One region of the Ectopseudomonas mendocina genome, then DNA from elsewhere that is predicted to be linked to it. Evidence: predicted binding sites of a transcription regulator. Region 1 holds the regulator's gene; each other region holds the start of a gene.
The links. Region 1 encodes sigma-54, which starts transcription at its own class of promoters, with help from an activator protein. Its sites were predicted from a motif close to ANTGGCATNNANNTTGCTNT; they were not measured.

Region 1 (3,176 bases):
GACAAGGACATCGTCAAGGCCTATGGCCGCACCATCCAGTATTTCGCCAGCAATGAGCGCATCGTACTGATCGACCAGGCCAAGGTGATCCAGGAAGGCAATACCTTCGAAGGCGAGAAGATCGTCTACGACACCCGCCGCCAGATCGTCAACGCTGGCCGCGCCACTGGCACCAATGTCGGCACGCCGCGCCCGCGCATCGACATGGTCATCCAACCGAAGAACAAACCCGCGGATCAGCAGCAGTAATGGCCATACTCAAAGCCCAACACCTGGCTAAAAGCTACAAAAGCCGCCAGGTCGTGCGCGACGTCAGCCTGAGCATCGAAAGCGGCCAGATCGTCGGCCTGCTCGGCCCCAACGGCGCCGGCAAGACCACATGCTTCTACATGATCGTCGGCCTGGTGCGCGCCGATCAGGGCCGCGTACTGATCGACGACCTCGATGTCAGCCATCAACCGATGCACGGCCGCGCTCGTGCTGGTATCGGTTATCTACCCCAGGAAGCCTCGATCTTCCGCAAGCTCTCGGTGGCCGACAACATCATGGCCATTCTCGAGACACGCAAGGATCTTGATCGCGCCGGCCGTCAGACGGAGCTGGAAAGCCTGCTGCAGGAATTCCACATCCACCACATCGCCGACAGCCTTGGCATGAGCCTGTCCGGCGGTGAACGCCGCCGCGTGGAAATCGCCCGCGCCCTGGCGACCAACCCCAAGTTCATCCTGCTCGACGAACCCTTCGCCGGCGTCGACCCGATCTCCGTGGGCGACATCAAGCAGATAATCCACCACCTCAAGACCAAGGGTATCGGCATCCTGATCACCGATCACAATGTGCGCGAAACCCTGGATATCTGCGAAACGGCTTACATCGTCAACGACGGTCAGCTGATCGCCGAAGGCGATGCCGAGACCATCCTCGCCAACCAGACGGTGAAAGAGGTTTACCTGGGGCACGAGTTCCGCCTGTAGGCCTGCGGATATTTCACTACAGAAATATGGCACCCCCTAGGCAAAATCGAGAACATCAGGCATATAATTTGCTTCCTGGCGGCGCTTCGGCGCCCTGATGTGGAAGGCGTAACTCGCCGGTAAATTAAGGTCTGCAATGAAACCATCGCTAGTCCTCAAGATGGGCCAGCAGCTGACGATGACCCCGCAGCTGCAACAGGCTATCCGCCTCCTCCAACTGTCCACCCTGGATCTGCAGCAGGAAATCCAGGAGGCGCTGGAGTCCAACCCCATGCTCGAGCGCCAGGAAGACGGCGACGATTTCGACAACAGCGACCCGATGGCCGATGGCGCCGAAAGCGCCACTCCCAGCCCTCAGAGCAAAGAAGAGAGCTATCAGGAAACCACTCCAACGGTAGATAACCTGGAGGAAGGCGAATGGGGCGAGCGCATTCCCAATGAGTTGCCGGTCGATACGGCCTGGGAAGACGTCTACCAGACCAGCGCCAGCAGCCTGCCGAGCAATGACGACGATGAGTGGGATTTCACCACCCGCACCTCCAGCGGTGAAAGCCTGCAGAGCCACCTGCTCTGGCAACTCAACCTGGCGCCCATGTCGGACAAGGATCGGCTGATCGCTGCCACCCTGATCGACTGCATCAACAACGATGGCTATCTGGAGGAAACCCTCGAGGAAGTCACCGAATCATTCGACCCCGAACTGGATATCGAGCTCGATGAAGTGGAAGTGGTGCTGCACCGCATCCAGCAGTTCGAACCAGCGGGCATCGGTGCCCGCGACCTGCGCGAGTGCCTGCTGCTGCAACTGCGCCAGTTGCCTGCCAACACCCCGTGGCTGAACGAAACCCAGCGTGTCGTCAGCGACTACCTGGAAGTGCTCGGCAGCCGTGACTATGCCCAGCTGCTGCGCCGCATGAAGCTCAAGGAAGACGAGCTCAAGCAGGTCATCGACCTGATCCAGCGCCTCAACCCGCGTCCGGGTTCGCAGATCGAATCCAGCGAACCGGAATACGTCGTGCCGGACGTCATCGTGCGCAAGCACAACGACCGCTGGCTGGTTGAGCTGAATCAGGAAGCCATGCCACGCCTGCGCGTCAACCCGCAGTATGCCGGCTTCGTCAAACGCGCCGACTCCAGCGCCGACAACACCTTCATGCGCAACCAGCTGCAGGAAGCACGCTGGTTCATCAAGAGTCTGCAGAGCCGCAACGAAACCCTGATGAAGGTCGCCACGCAGATCGTCGAGCACCAGCGCGGCTTCCTAGACTACGGCGACGAGGCGATGAAACCGCTGGTACTGCATGACATCGCCGAAGCGGTAGGCATGCACGAGTCGACCATTTCACGCGTTACCACGCAGAAATTCATGCATACCCCGCGTGGTATTTACGAGCTGAAATATTTCTTCTCCAGCCACGTCAGCACCTCCGAAGGCGGTGAATGCTCGTCCACCGCGATACGCGCGATCATCAAAAAACTGGTTGCAGCAGAAAACGCGAAAAAGCCGTTGAGCGACAGCAAGATCGCTGGTTTACTGGAGGCACAAGGCATCCAAGTCGCCCGCAGGACGGTTGCCAAATACCGTGAATCCCTCGGTATAGCGCCCTCCAGCGAACGCAAGCGACTGATGTAGGCCAAGGGGGCGACATGCCTCCAAGCCAACGTGTTCCGGTGGCGGATTCTCATGGAATCCGTCTCTTACACAAGGCAACAAGGAGAAAGCGGTATGCAAGTCAACATCAGTGGACATCAGCTGGATGTGACCGACGCCCTGCGTGACTATATCGGCGAGAAACTCGGCCGACTGGAACGTCACTTCGACAAGATCACCAACGTTCAGGTGACCATGGAGGTCGAAAAGCTCAAGCAAAAGATCGAAGCCACCCTGCACATCGCTGGCGGCGAAGTCGTCGCCAACGCCGAGCACTCGGACATGTATGCAGCTATCGACCTGCTGGCCGATAAGCTCGACCGCCAACTCATCAAGCACAAGGAAAAGCAGCTCGACCGCCTGCAAGGCGCCACAGCCCGCTAACATCCATCCTTCATGATCCGACTTGAAAACATCCTGACCCCCGGCCGTTCCCTAGTGAACGCGCCGGGCGGCAGCAAAAAGCGCGTGCTCGAACAGATCGCCAACCTGATCGCGCGCGACCTGTCAGACCTGGATGCCCAGGATATCTTCGAAAGCCTGATTGCCCG
Region 2 (3,176 bases), 1.7 Mb from region 1:
GCCATGATTTCCTCGGATACGTGAGCGCCCGGAACCGTCCGAGCGACGTTGGCCACTGCTGCAGCCTGCGGCGAAGATACGCGTGCCGCCGTCTCGCTGTCCAGTACAGTCAGCGAGCGGAGCAGCGCAACAGTCAACCGCCGAGCATGTCGTGCATGGCGATGATCTGCTCGGCCACCTGGATCAGCTTCTGCTGCCGGCTCATCGCCTGGCGGCGCATCAGGGTATAGGCCTCTTCTTCATCGCAACTTTTCATCTTCATCAACAGGCCCTTGGCCAGTTCTACACGCTTGCGTTCGGCCAGTTGCGCATCGCGTGCCTGCAGTTGTGCGCGTAGCGCCTGATCGCTCTCGAAGCGCGCCATGGCGACATCGAGGATGGGTTGCAGACGCTGGGCGTGAATGCCCTCGACGATGTAGGCGCTGACGCCGCTCTGGATTGCCTGGCGCATCACGCCGGGGTCGTGCTCGTCGGTGAACATGACGATGGGCCGTGGTTGGTCGCGGCTGACCAGTACCACCTGTTCCATCACATCGCGACCGGGTGACTCGGTATCGATCAGGATCACATCGGGTCGTACCGCCTCCACGCGTTCGGGCAGGTCGATGGTCAGACCGGACTCGTCGATCACCTCGAAACCTGCTTCGATCAGCGCGCATTTCAGGCGACCGACCTTCTTCGGGGTGTCATTGATCAAAAGGATACGCAGCATCGATGACTCTCCCGGCTGTTACAGGCTGTGAGTCAGGGCATGCAGGCGGAAACTGCGGGCATAGGCGGCGGGCTCGCTACCGTCCCAGCAGGTGCCATCCTGCAGGATGGAGCTGCGCATCTCGCCCGGCACCGACATACCCAGTGCCGATGCGGCCTCGCGGTACAGGGCCAGTTGTTGCACCTGGCGGGCCACGCCGAGGTAGTCGGGGTCGCTGCGCAGTAGACCCCAGCGGCGGAACTGGGTCATGAACCACATGGCGTCGGACAGGTAGGGCTGGTTGACCAGGCCGTCTGCGTGGAAGCGCAGCGGATGCTCATCCTGCCAGGCATTGCCGAGACCGTCCTGATAGTGGCCAAGAAAGCGCGGGGTGATGGCAGAAACCGGTGCATTGACGTAGTCGTTGCCGCTGAGTAGCAGGGCGGTACTGCGTTTGTTTTCCTCGCTCTCATCGATGAAGCGTGCAGCGTCGAGCACGGCCATGATCAGGGCGCGGGCGGTGTTGGGGTTCTGCTCAACGAAGGCACGGGTGCAGCCCAGTACTTTTTCCGGGTGATCAGGCCAGATCGCCTGAATGGTGGTGACGGTACAGCCGAGATGTTCATCGACTGCTTTGGCCGTCCAGGGTTCGCCGACGCAAAAGCCGTCGATGCGCTTGGCCTCCAGATGCTCGACCATTTGTGGTGGTGGTACCACCACGCTGTCGACGTCGTGCAGTGGGTGGATGCCCTGGCTGGCCAGCCAGTAGTAAAGCCACATGGCGTGAGTGCCGGTGGGGAAGGTCTGGGCGAAGGTCAGGCGTGCTTCATGCTGGTGCACGTATTGCCGCAGTGCTTCGCCGCTGGTCACGCCGGCGGCTTGCAGTGTGTGCGACAAGTTGATGCTCTGGCCGTTCTGGTTCAGCCCCATGAGCACGGCCATGTCCGTTGCCGCTGCACCACCGAGGCCCAGTTGCACACCATAGATCAGTCCGTACAGGCTGTGTGCGGCATCCAGCTCGCCGCTGAGTAGTCGGTCGCGCGAGCTCGCCCAGGACGTTTGGCGTTGCAGTCTGAGGCTCAGGCCATATTTCTCGGCAAAGCCCTGAGTGGCAGCGACTATCACCGAGGCCGAATCGCTCAACGCCATGAAGCCGATGTTCAGTACGCTCTTTTCCGGAGCGTCGCTGCCCCAAGCCCAAGTCAGGGCATCGTCTCGTGGGGTGTCGTGTTCGCTCATGCTGCTTCCTTACGTTCACGCAAAAGACTTTGACTCATGGACGCTGTCCATAAAAAAACGTCGTACCAGATCCAGGCGCGAAAGCTCCGGGATTCGATACGACGCCGTTGTCGATCAAGCCATTCCGCCATTGGAAAGGCTGCATGCGAAGTGACGAAGCAAGGCATATGCCAGAAGACCCACGTAATAGGTGGCCGGGAGTCATTTACTGCGTCTTGCAGTGACTGCCTGAAGGGGCGCTGGCAGTACGGCAGGCCATAAAAAAGCCCCGCACTGGGCGGGGCTCTTTTTACGACGCTAGGATCAGGCCTGAACGACCGGGATCTTGGCGTTAGCCGCAGCTTCACGGAAGTCGGCGATCTGGTCGAAGCTCAGGTAGCGGTAGATGTCGCCAGCCATGCTGTCGATGTTCTTCGCGTACTCCATGTACTCCTCGACGGTCGGCAGTTTGCCGATGATCGAAGCGACAGCGGCCAGTTCGGCCGATGCCAGGTACACGTTGGCACCATCGCCCAGACGGTTCGGGAAGTTACGCGTCGAGGTCGATACCACGGTGGAGTTCGCCGCTACACGTGCCTGGTTACCCATGCACAGCGAGCAACCCGGCATTTCCATGCGCGCGCCAGCCTTACCGTAGATGCCGTAGTAGCCTTCTTCGGTCAGCTGGTGAGCGTCCATCTTGGTCGGCGGCGACAGCCACAGACGGGTCGGGATGGAGCCTTTGACCTTGTCGAGCAGCTTGCCGGCAGCGCGGAAGTGACCGATGTTGGTCATGCACGAACCGATGAACACTTCGTCGATCTTCTCGCCCTGAACGGTCGACAGCAGACGCGCGTCGTCCGGGTCGTTCGGCGCGCAGAGCACAGGCTCCTTGACGTCGGCCAGGTCGATTTCGATGATTTCGGCGTACTCGGCATCGGCGTCGGCGGCCAGCAGTTGCGGGTTGGCCAGCCAGGCTTCCATGGCCTGAGCGCGACGCTCCATGGTGCGAGCATCGCCGTAGCCTTCGCTGATCATCCAGCGCAGCAGGGTGATATTCGACTTCAGGTACTCGGCGATGGCTTTTTCCGGCAGCTTGATGGTGCAGCCAGCAGCCGAACGCTCGGCAGAAGCGTCGGACAGTTCGAACGCTTGCTCGACGGTCAGTTCGTCGAGACCTTCGATTTCCAGGATGCGGCCGGAGAAGATGTTCTTCTTGCCCTTCTTCTCGACGGTCAGCAGGCCTTTCTGGATGGCGTAGTAAGGG
Region 3 (3,176 bases), 2.2 Mb from region 1:
CAGCAACCGCTCTGGCTCGAGGGCTGGAGCGGTTGAACCTCTGGCCTCTGGCACGGACGAACTAGGGCATTCAACCGACAGGCAGAGAATCCCGTGCTCGACCTCACCACCTGGAATCTGTCGATTCCCACCGAACCAACGCCCACCACCATCACCACCCAGCGTCTGAACAACGGCTATGAGAGCCGCTACTTTCGCCGTAATGCCGACGGTAGCGTGACCTTCTGGGTGCCGGTCACCGGCTCGACCACGGCCGATGCCCGCTACCCACGCAGCGAGCTGCGCGAAACCCAGCGCGACGGCAGCCTCGGCAACTGGCTGCATGCGAGTTCGGACAACTATCTCAGTGCCGTGCTGCAAGTCGACCAGGTGCCCAGCCGCAACAAGGTGGTGATCGGCCAGATCCACAGCACCGATGTGCCGGGCAGCCAGAATGACCCGCTGATCAAGCTGCAATATCACTATCGCCGCGGTGTGGGCCGGGTGGAAATGCTGCTACGCGTCCGTCCTGGCGACAGCGAGGTACAGAACGTCCTGCTGGCCGAAAACATCCAGCTTGGCGAGCGCTTCGGTTACGACCTGCGGGTTACGCCCAGCGGACGCATCGGCGTCAGCGTGGCCAGCACGGATGGCGACGACGGCAGCTATTACCGTCAGTTGAGCAGCGCCTGGAGCACCCAGCACCTGTACTTCAAGGCCGGCGCCTACATTCAGGACAATTACGGGCCGGACAGCGAAGGCGGACGCGTCACCTTCCATCACCTCAACAGCCTGCACCGCTGAGGCGCGACGGCTTACAATCGCCGCTTTCCTCGACAATGGCCTGATCATGGCGCGCCTGACCCTCGACTTCCCCGAAGACCAGTATTACTACAGCACCCACCTGACCGTGCGCGTCACCGACATCAATGGCGCCAACCACCTGGGCAATGACTCGATGATCTCGATGATTTCCGAGGCGCGTGCCCGTTTTCTCTTCGAGTTCGGCATCCGCGAAACCGACGGCAAAGGCACCGGCATCATCGTTACCGACCTGGCCACCACCTACCGCGCCGAAGCTCATGCACGCGACCAATTGCTGTTCGAGGTGGGCGTGATGGACTTCAACAGGTACGGTGGCGACATCACCTTCCGTATCACGCGTCCGGCTGACGGCGCGCTGGTAGCGATGGCCAAATCCGGCTTCGTGTTCTTCGATTATCTGCAGTCGAAGGTGGTGCCGATGCCGGAGCCTTTCAGCGCCAAATTCCCCAAGGTCAATCGTGTGGTCGGATAACCGACCTGTTGGCGTGACAGTTGCTAATTCCTCTGCTACGCCTTAGGGCATAACGATAAAAGCCCTGCGCCGCCCCGGTGCAGGGCGACCTTGGGAGGAACCGCAATGCCAGCTATGCGTCAACGCGCCCAGCGCGCAGCTCTGATCGCCAGCCTCTCCGCCTGGCCACTGCTCACCCTGCCCCTTCCCACTCATGCCACTACAACAACCAATCAAGCCGCCACGACGCAGGTGCCGATTCAGGTCGAGCACACGGCCGGCAAGGTCGAACCCTGTCACTGACAGGCCAGCGCCGCACCAAATCGGCGCTCACAGCCTTGAAAAGGTGCACCCGCAGAAAGTGCGGGCAATCACTATGCACCCTGAAACCCGCCAAACTTGAGGCTTTGGCAAATTGGCACAAGCACTGCATTGCTAACCACACAACTTGATTAAAGCGCGGTGCTCAACGAAGAGCATCGCACTTCCCGAGAGCTCGGGACTTGGACAAAGGCGTCCTCGCTAGGTGACTAGCGGGACGCCTTTTTTGTTTTTCTGGCCTGCCATTTCTGGCAGCCAGCTTTCCGTGACTATTGACCCAGGAGATAGCCGGCATGCAAAAACTCAAGCTGGTGATGATCGGCAACGGTATGGCGGGTGTGCGCACCCTCGAAGAGCTGCTCAAGCTCGCTCCCGATCTGTACGACATCACCGTGTTCGGCGCCGAGCCACACCCCAACTACAACCGTATCCTGCTCTCGCCGGTACTGGCCGGTGAGCAGGCATTCGAGGACATCATCCTCAACGACCTCAACTGGTATACCGAAAACGGCGTCAAGCTGCTGCTCGGGCGCACGGTGGTGAAGATCGACCGCAAGGCGCGCCGCGTGATCGCCGACGATGGCAGCGAAGCCGAGTACGACCGCCTGTTGATCGCCACCGGCTCCACGCCCTTCATCCTGCCCGTCCCCGGTAAGGATCTGACCGGAGTGATCGGCTACCGCGACATCGCCGACACGCGGGCGATGATGGACACTGCCAAGACTCACAAGCATGCCGTGGTCATCGGCGGCGGCCTGCTCGGCCTGGAGGCGGCTAACGGCCTCAAACTGCGCGGCATGGACGTGACCGTGGTGCACATCGGCGACTGGCTGCTGGAGCGTCAGCTCGACCGCACCGCCGGTGAGCTACTGCAGAAATCCTTGGCAGATCGCGGCCTGAAGTTCCTCCTGCCCAAACACACCGCCGAGCTGCTGGACAATGGCGAGGGTCGTGTCTGCGCGGTGAAATTCAAGGACGGCGAGGTGATCCCGGCCGACCTGGTGGTGATGGCCGCCGGCATCCGCCCCAACAGCGAACTGGCCGAGCGCGCCGGCATCGCCTGCAACCGCGGCATTCTGGTCAACGACACGCTGCAGACCTTCGATCCGCGCATCTACGCCATCGGCGAATGCGCCAGTCATCGCGGCATCGCCTACGGCCTGGTGGCGCCGCTGTTCGAGCAGGCCAAGGTCTGCGCCAACCACCTGGCCCAGCTTGGCTATTCGCGCTATCAGGGCTCGGTGACCTCCACCAAGCTCAAGGTCACCGGCATAGACCTGTTCTCCGCTGGCGACTTCATGGGCAGCGAAGGCAGCGAAACCATCACCCTCTCCGACCCCATCGGTGGCGTGTACAAGAAGCTGGTGATCAAGGACGACGTGCTGGTCGGCGCCTGCCTCTACGGCGACACCGCCGACGGCGGCTGGTACTTCCGCCAGATCCGCGAGGGTCACAACGTCAGCGAGATTCGCGACCATCTGATGTTCGGAGAAGGCGCCATCGGCGACGTCGGCCACCAGGGCGCGGACAAGACCGCCAACATGCCCGATAGCATGGAAGTCTGCGGCTGCAACGGCGTATGCAAGGGCACCATCGTCAA
Region 4 (3,176 bases), 2.6 Mb from region 1:
CACAGTGCCTCAGGCGTAGTAGTCGACAAGACCACGTCCCGAGCTCAGGTGCTCGCTGCGAACCTCCTGATGTACACCTGGCAACGCCTCGTCGGCAACCAGGCGCCCGTCAGCAGAACCCGCCCCACCACGACCGCCCTCACCTTGCCCCTGTCCCTGCCAGCCACGATTGAGCGACTGATCAGAAACATTGGCGTCGGCCAGGTTCATCCCCTGCTGAGCGAACAGCTCGCGCAGCCGATGCATCTGCCCCTCCAGCGCTTCACGCACACCGGCGTTGGGACTGGCGAAGGTCACCTGAGCCTGATCCTGGGACAGGTTCACCCGTACCTCAAGGCGTCCCAGTTCTGCCGGATCAAGCTGGATCTCGGCCGACTTGAGGTTCTGGCTGGACAACCACATGACGCGATCAACCACCGCCTCGCTCCAGCCCCCCTGATGCATGGGCACCGGCTGGCCCGGCACCAACGGCAAGCGAGGTGCCGCCGTGGTCTGCTGATTGAGCGCCTGGGTCAACGCGTTGAGCTTGCTGACGAACTGGTCGGGGCGAGTGGGTTGCACGCTGTCCTTGAGACTTTCCAGCGCGTCCTTGGCCAAGTCATCGAGTGGCAACTCCAGGCTCACCTCGTCGCTGGCCTTGGTCTTCTCCTCACCCTTGCCCATGGCCGCCATCGCAGCCGCGAAGTCGGTGCTGTTCGCGCGCGAATTCTTGCTCACGCTCTCCTGGGCCACCTGCGCCTTGCTGTCCTCTTCCGGCAGCTGCTTGAGCATGGCCATAGGGTCGAGTGAGTCGTCCTCCAGCACTGGCTCCGGCTCATCCGTCACGTTGTTGGCAAGGCCACTGATGATCAGTGCTGGCGCCTCCAGAGCATCCTCGGTAGGCGGCGCCTCCTCAGGCTGCGTCTGAATCCCCCCCAGCGCCATGGCCAGCAGCGGATCGATGGCTTCAGGGGCCTGCTCATCGCTCGGCAAGGAATTGCCGGAGGCGGCAACATCCGCCTCTTCGGCGGCAGCGCCGGGGGAGTCGGTAGCGGGCTTTGCCGGCTCCTGATTGCTTTGTGCAGAGCCATTGGCGCGCTCGCCAGGTTTGCTCTGGCGCTCTTTGGCATACACCTCGGCAAAGCTCGAAGCCCCGTTCTTGCTGGGCTCTGGCGCTTTGGCGGGTGGCTGCGCTTTGCTCTTCACCTCAGGCGTGGCCTGCAGGCGTAGGTCGGGCAACGCGGACATGGACGCTCTCCGTCTATTGGGTCGTGACGGTATCAGAGCAAAGGATGGGCCAAGTCGAGCAGAGGGCACCTCTAAAAACTACCTGCGTTGCCATCGCGGCGTTAAAAACATGCTCAAAATGCTCATTTACAGCACGTAAACTCCGCTTTTTCGCCTGTTTTTGCCTTGCGCTGGCTGCCTCGCCTACGTTTTTAGAGGCGCCCCCAGAATACCTATAACGAAGGTCAGACGCGGTAACGCTGGCGCTCGGATTTGAACAGGATGCGGACGATGGCGAACTCGCGCTCGATCTGCTCGATCAACGCTGGCGCCAGCTCCAGGGTCTCACGTCGTCCGGCATCCTCAAGCTGCTTGCACAGGCCGGCGAGCATCACCGCTCCCATGTTACTGCAACTGCCCTTGAAGCTGTGCGCGGCCAGGCGCAGTCCCTGCGCGTCACCTTCAGCTTCGGCCTGATGCAGAAGACGCAGGCGCTCTTCAGAATCGGCTACGAAGGTATCGAGCAGAATGGGGTATTCGTCTTCCATGACGTCCTGCAGGGCAGCCAGGACGGCATCGTCGAGATGGATATCGGACACCGAGAAACTCCCTGAACGACAACGATGTCTGCTCTGGCTTCAGCACGAGTAACGCCGCTGAGCCTGATACAGAACCTGCATATTATGCCTCAGCGGCCCAACAAAACTCCACGCTGACGCCCTGCCCGTCAGGCCAGCCCTGGAATCCATCGCTGAGTTCACGCACCAGCGTCAGGCCACGACCACACAGCGCTTCATCCTGAGACGTGAGGATGGTTGCCGGATCGAACCCCGGGCCACTGTCCTCGACCCGTACGATCAGACGACCACCACCCGCCTCCGGCAGCAACTGCAAATGGAAACGTACATAACCATCGCTCAACGCCGCCAGACGCAGGCGCCGTTCTCGATAGTACTCGGCAAAACCGCTGGAATCCTGTTTGAGCGACGAGTCCAGGCCCATCACGCCATGCTCCAGCGCATTGGAGTAAAGCTCGGCCAGCACCGTGTAGAGTTCTCCACCACGCGGTCTGAGCGCCTGTACATCCAGCAGTAATTGCAGCAGGAACGGCAAGGGATTGAAGTGACGCAGACTCTGCGCACGAAATTCGAAACTCGCCGACCAGTCCAGCGGACTGCTGTGGCCGCTATCGGCGAAGGCCAGCGGCCGGGGATGCTCGTCGTCCTCGGCGAGGCCGACCTGAAGCATGCTGACGTCGTCCTGTTGCTCACCACGAAACGCCACCAACGCCTGCTGGATTTCCTCGAACAGGGCCTGAGGCTGGCGATTGGCATCGAGCAAGGCCAGTAACCGAGCTTCACCAAACAACTCACCCTGTTGATTGCTGGCCTCCAGCACGCCATCACTGAGCAGAAAGATGCGATCACCCGGTGTCAACGGATAGATTTCGCAACGGTCGCTGAACGCTGCGGGCTCAAGAATGCCCAGCGGCAAGTGACGCGATACCAGCGCCTGGCGAGGTCGCCCGTCGCCGTGCAACAGGTGCCCGTCGGGCAGCCCGCCGTTCCACACCTCCAGCAACCCGCGCTTGCTGCTGATATTGAGCAAGGTGGCGCAGCAGAACACACCTACCGGCAGGATGCGTTTGAGCTTGGCGTTGATCTCGCGAAGAATTTCGGCCAGGGCATGGCCCTTGGCAGTCATGCCGTAGAACACCTCGGCCAGCGGCATGGCACCAATTGCCGCTGGCAGGCCATGACCGGTGAAGTCGCCGAGCATCACGTGCATGCCGCCCGAAGGCTTGTAGGCAGCCAGCAGCAAATCGCCGTTGAACAGCGCATAGGGCGATTGCAGGTAACGAATGTTCGGTGCATCCAGACAGCCGGAATGCGCCACCTTGTCGAATACCGCCTTGGCCACACGCTGCTCACGCAGCAGGTGCTCGTTGTGCCGGGCGATCAGATCACGCT

Region 2: C7A17_RS24590 (CmpA/NrtA family ABC transporter substrate-binding protein) is a predicted target of sigma-54. The motif match lies at 2,086-2,105, and genes of this name have one in related genera.
Region 3: nirB (nitrite reductase large subunit NirB) is a predicted target of sigma-54. The motif match lies at 1,670-1,689, and genes of this name have one in related genera.
Region 4: C7A17_RS20580 (flagellar hook-length control protein FliK) is a predicted target of sigma-54. The motif match lies at 1,262-1,281, and genes of this name have one in related genera.

Annotation. Positions count from the first base shown of each region.
Region 1 covers NZ_CP027657.1:1,243,018-1,246,193, forward strand. Annotated here, with positions in the region: gene lptA (lipopolysaccharide transport periplasmic protein LptA) at 1-249, shown strand, start outside; gene lptB (LPS export ABC transporter ATP-binding protein) at 249-974, shown strand; gene C7A17_RS05830 (RNA polymerase factor sigma-54) at 1,111-2,607, shown strand; gene hpf (ribosome hibernation-promoting factor, HPF/YfiA family) at 2,701-3,009, shown strand; gene ptsN (PTS IIA-like nitrogen regulatory protein PtsN) at 3,022-3,176, shown strand, end outside.
Region 2 covers NZ_CP027657.1:5,304,858-5,308,033, reverse strand. Annotated here, with positions in the region: gene alaC (alanine transaminase) at 1-5, opposite strand, end outside; gene C7A17_RS24595 (ANTAR domain-containing response regulator) at 134-712, opposite strand; gene C7A17_RS24590 (CmpA/NrtA family ABC transporter substrate-binding protein) at 731-1,930, opposite strand; gene acnB (bifunctional aconitate hydratase 2/2-methylisocitrate dehydratase) at 2,234-3,176, opposite strand, start outside.
Region 3 covers NZ_CP027657.1:4,836,216-4,839,391, reverse strand. Annotated here, with positions in the region: gene C7A17_RS22335 (polysaccharide lyase family 7 protein) at 94-783, shown strand; gene C7A17_RS22330 (thioesterase family protein) at 830-1,276, shown strand; gene C7A17_RS26835 (hypothetical protein) at 1,382-1,558, shown strand; gene nirB (nitrite reductase large subunit NirB) at 1,870-3,176, shown strand, end outside.
Region 4 covers NZ_CP027657.1:4,454,607-4,457,782, reverse strand. Annotated here, with positions in the region: gene C7A17_RS20580 (flagellar hook-length control protein FliK) at 10-1,227, opposite strand; gene C7A17_RS20570 (Hpt domain-containing protein) at 1,452-1,805, opposite strand; gene C7A17_RS20565 (fused response regulator/phosphatase) at 1,888-3,176, opposite strand, start outside.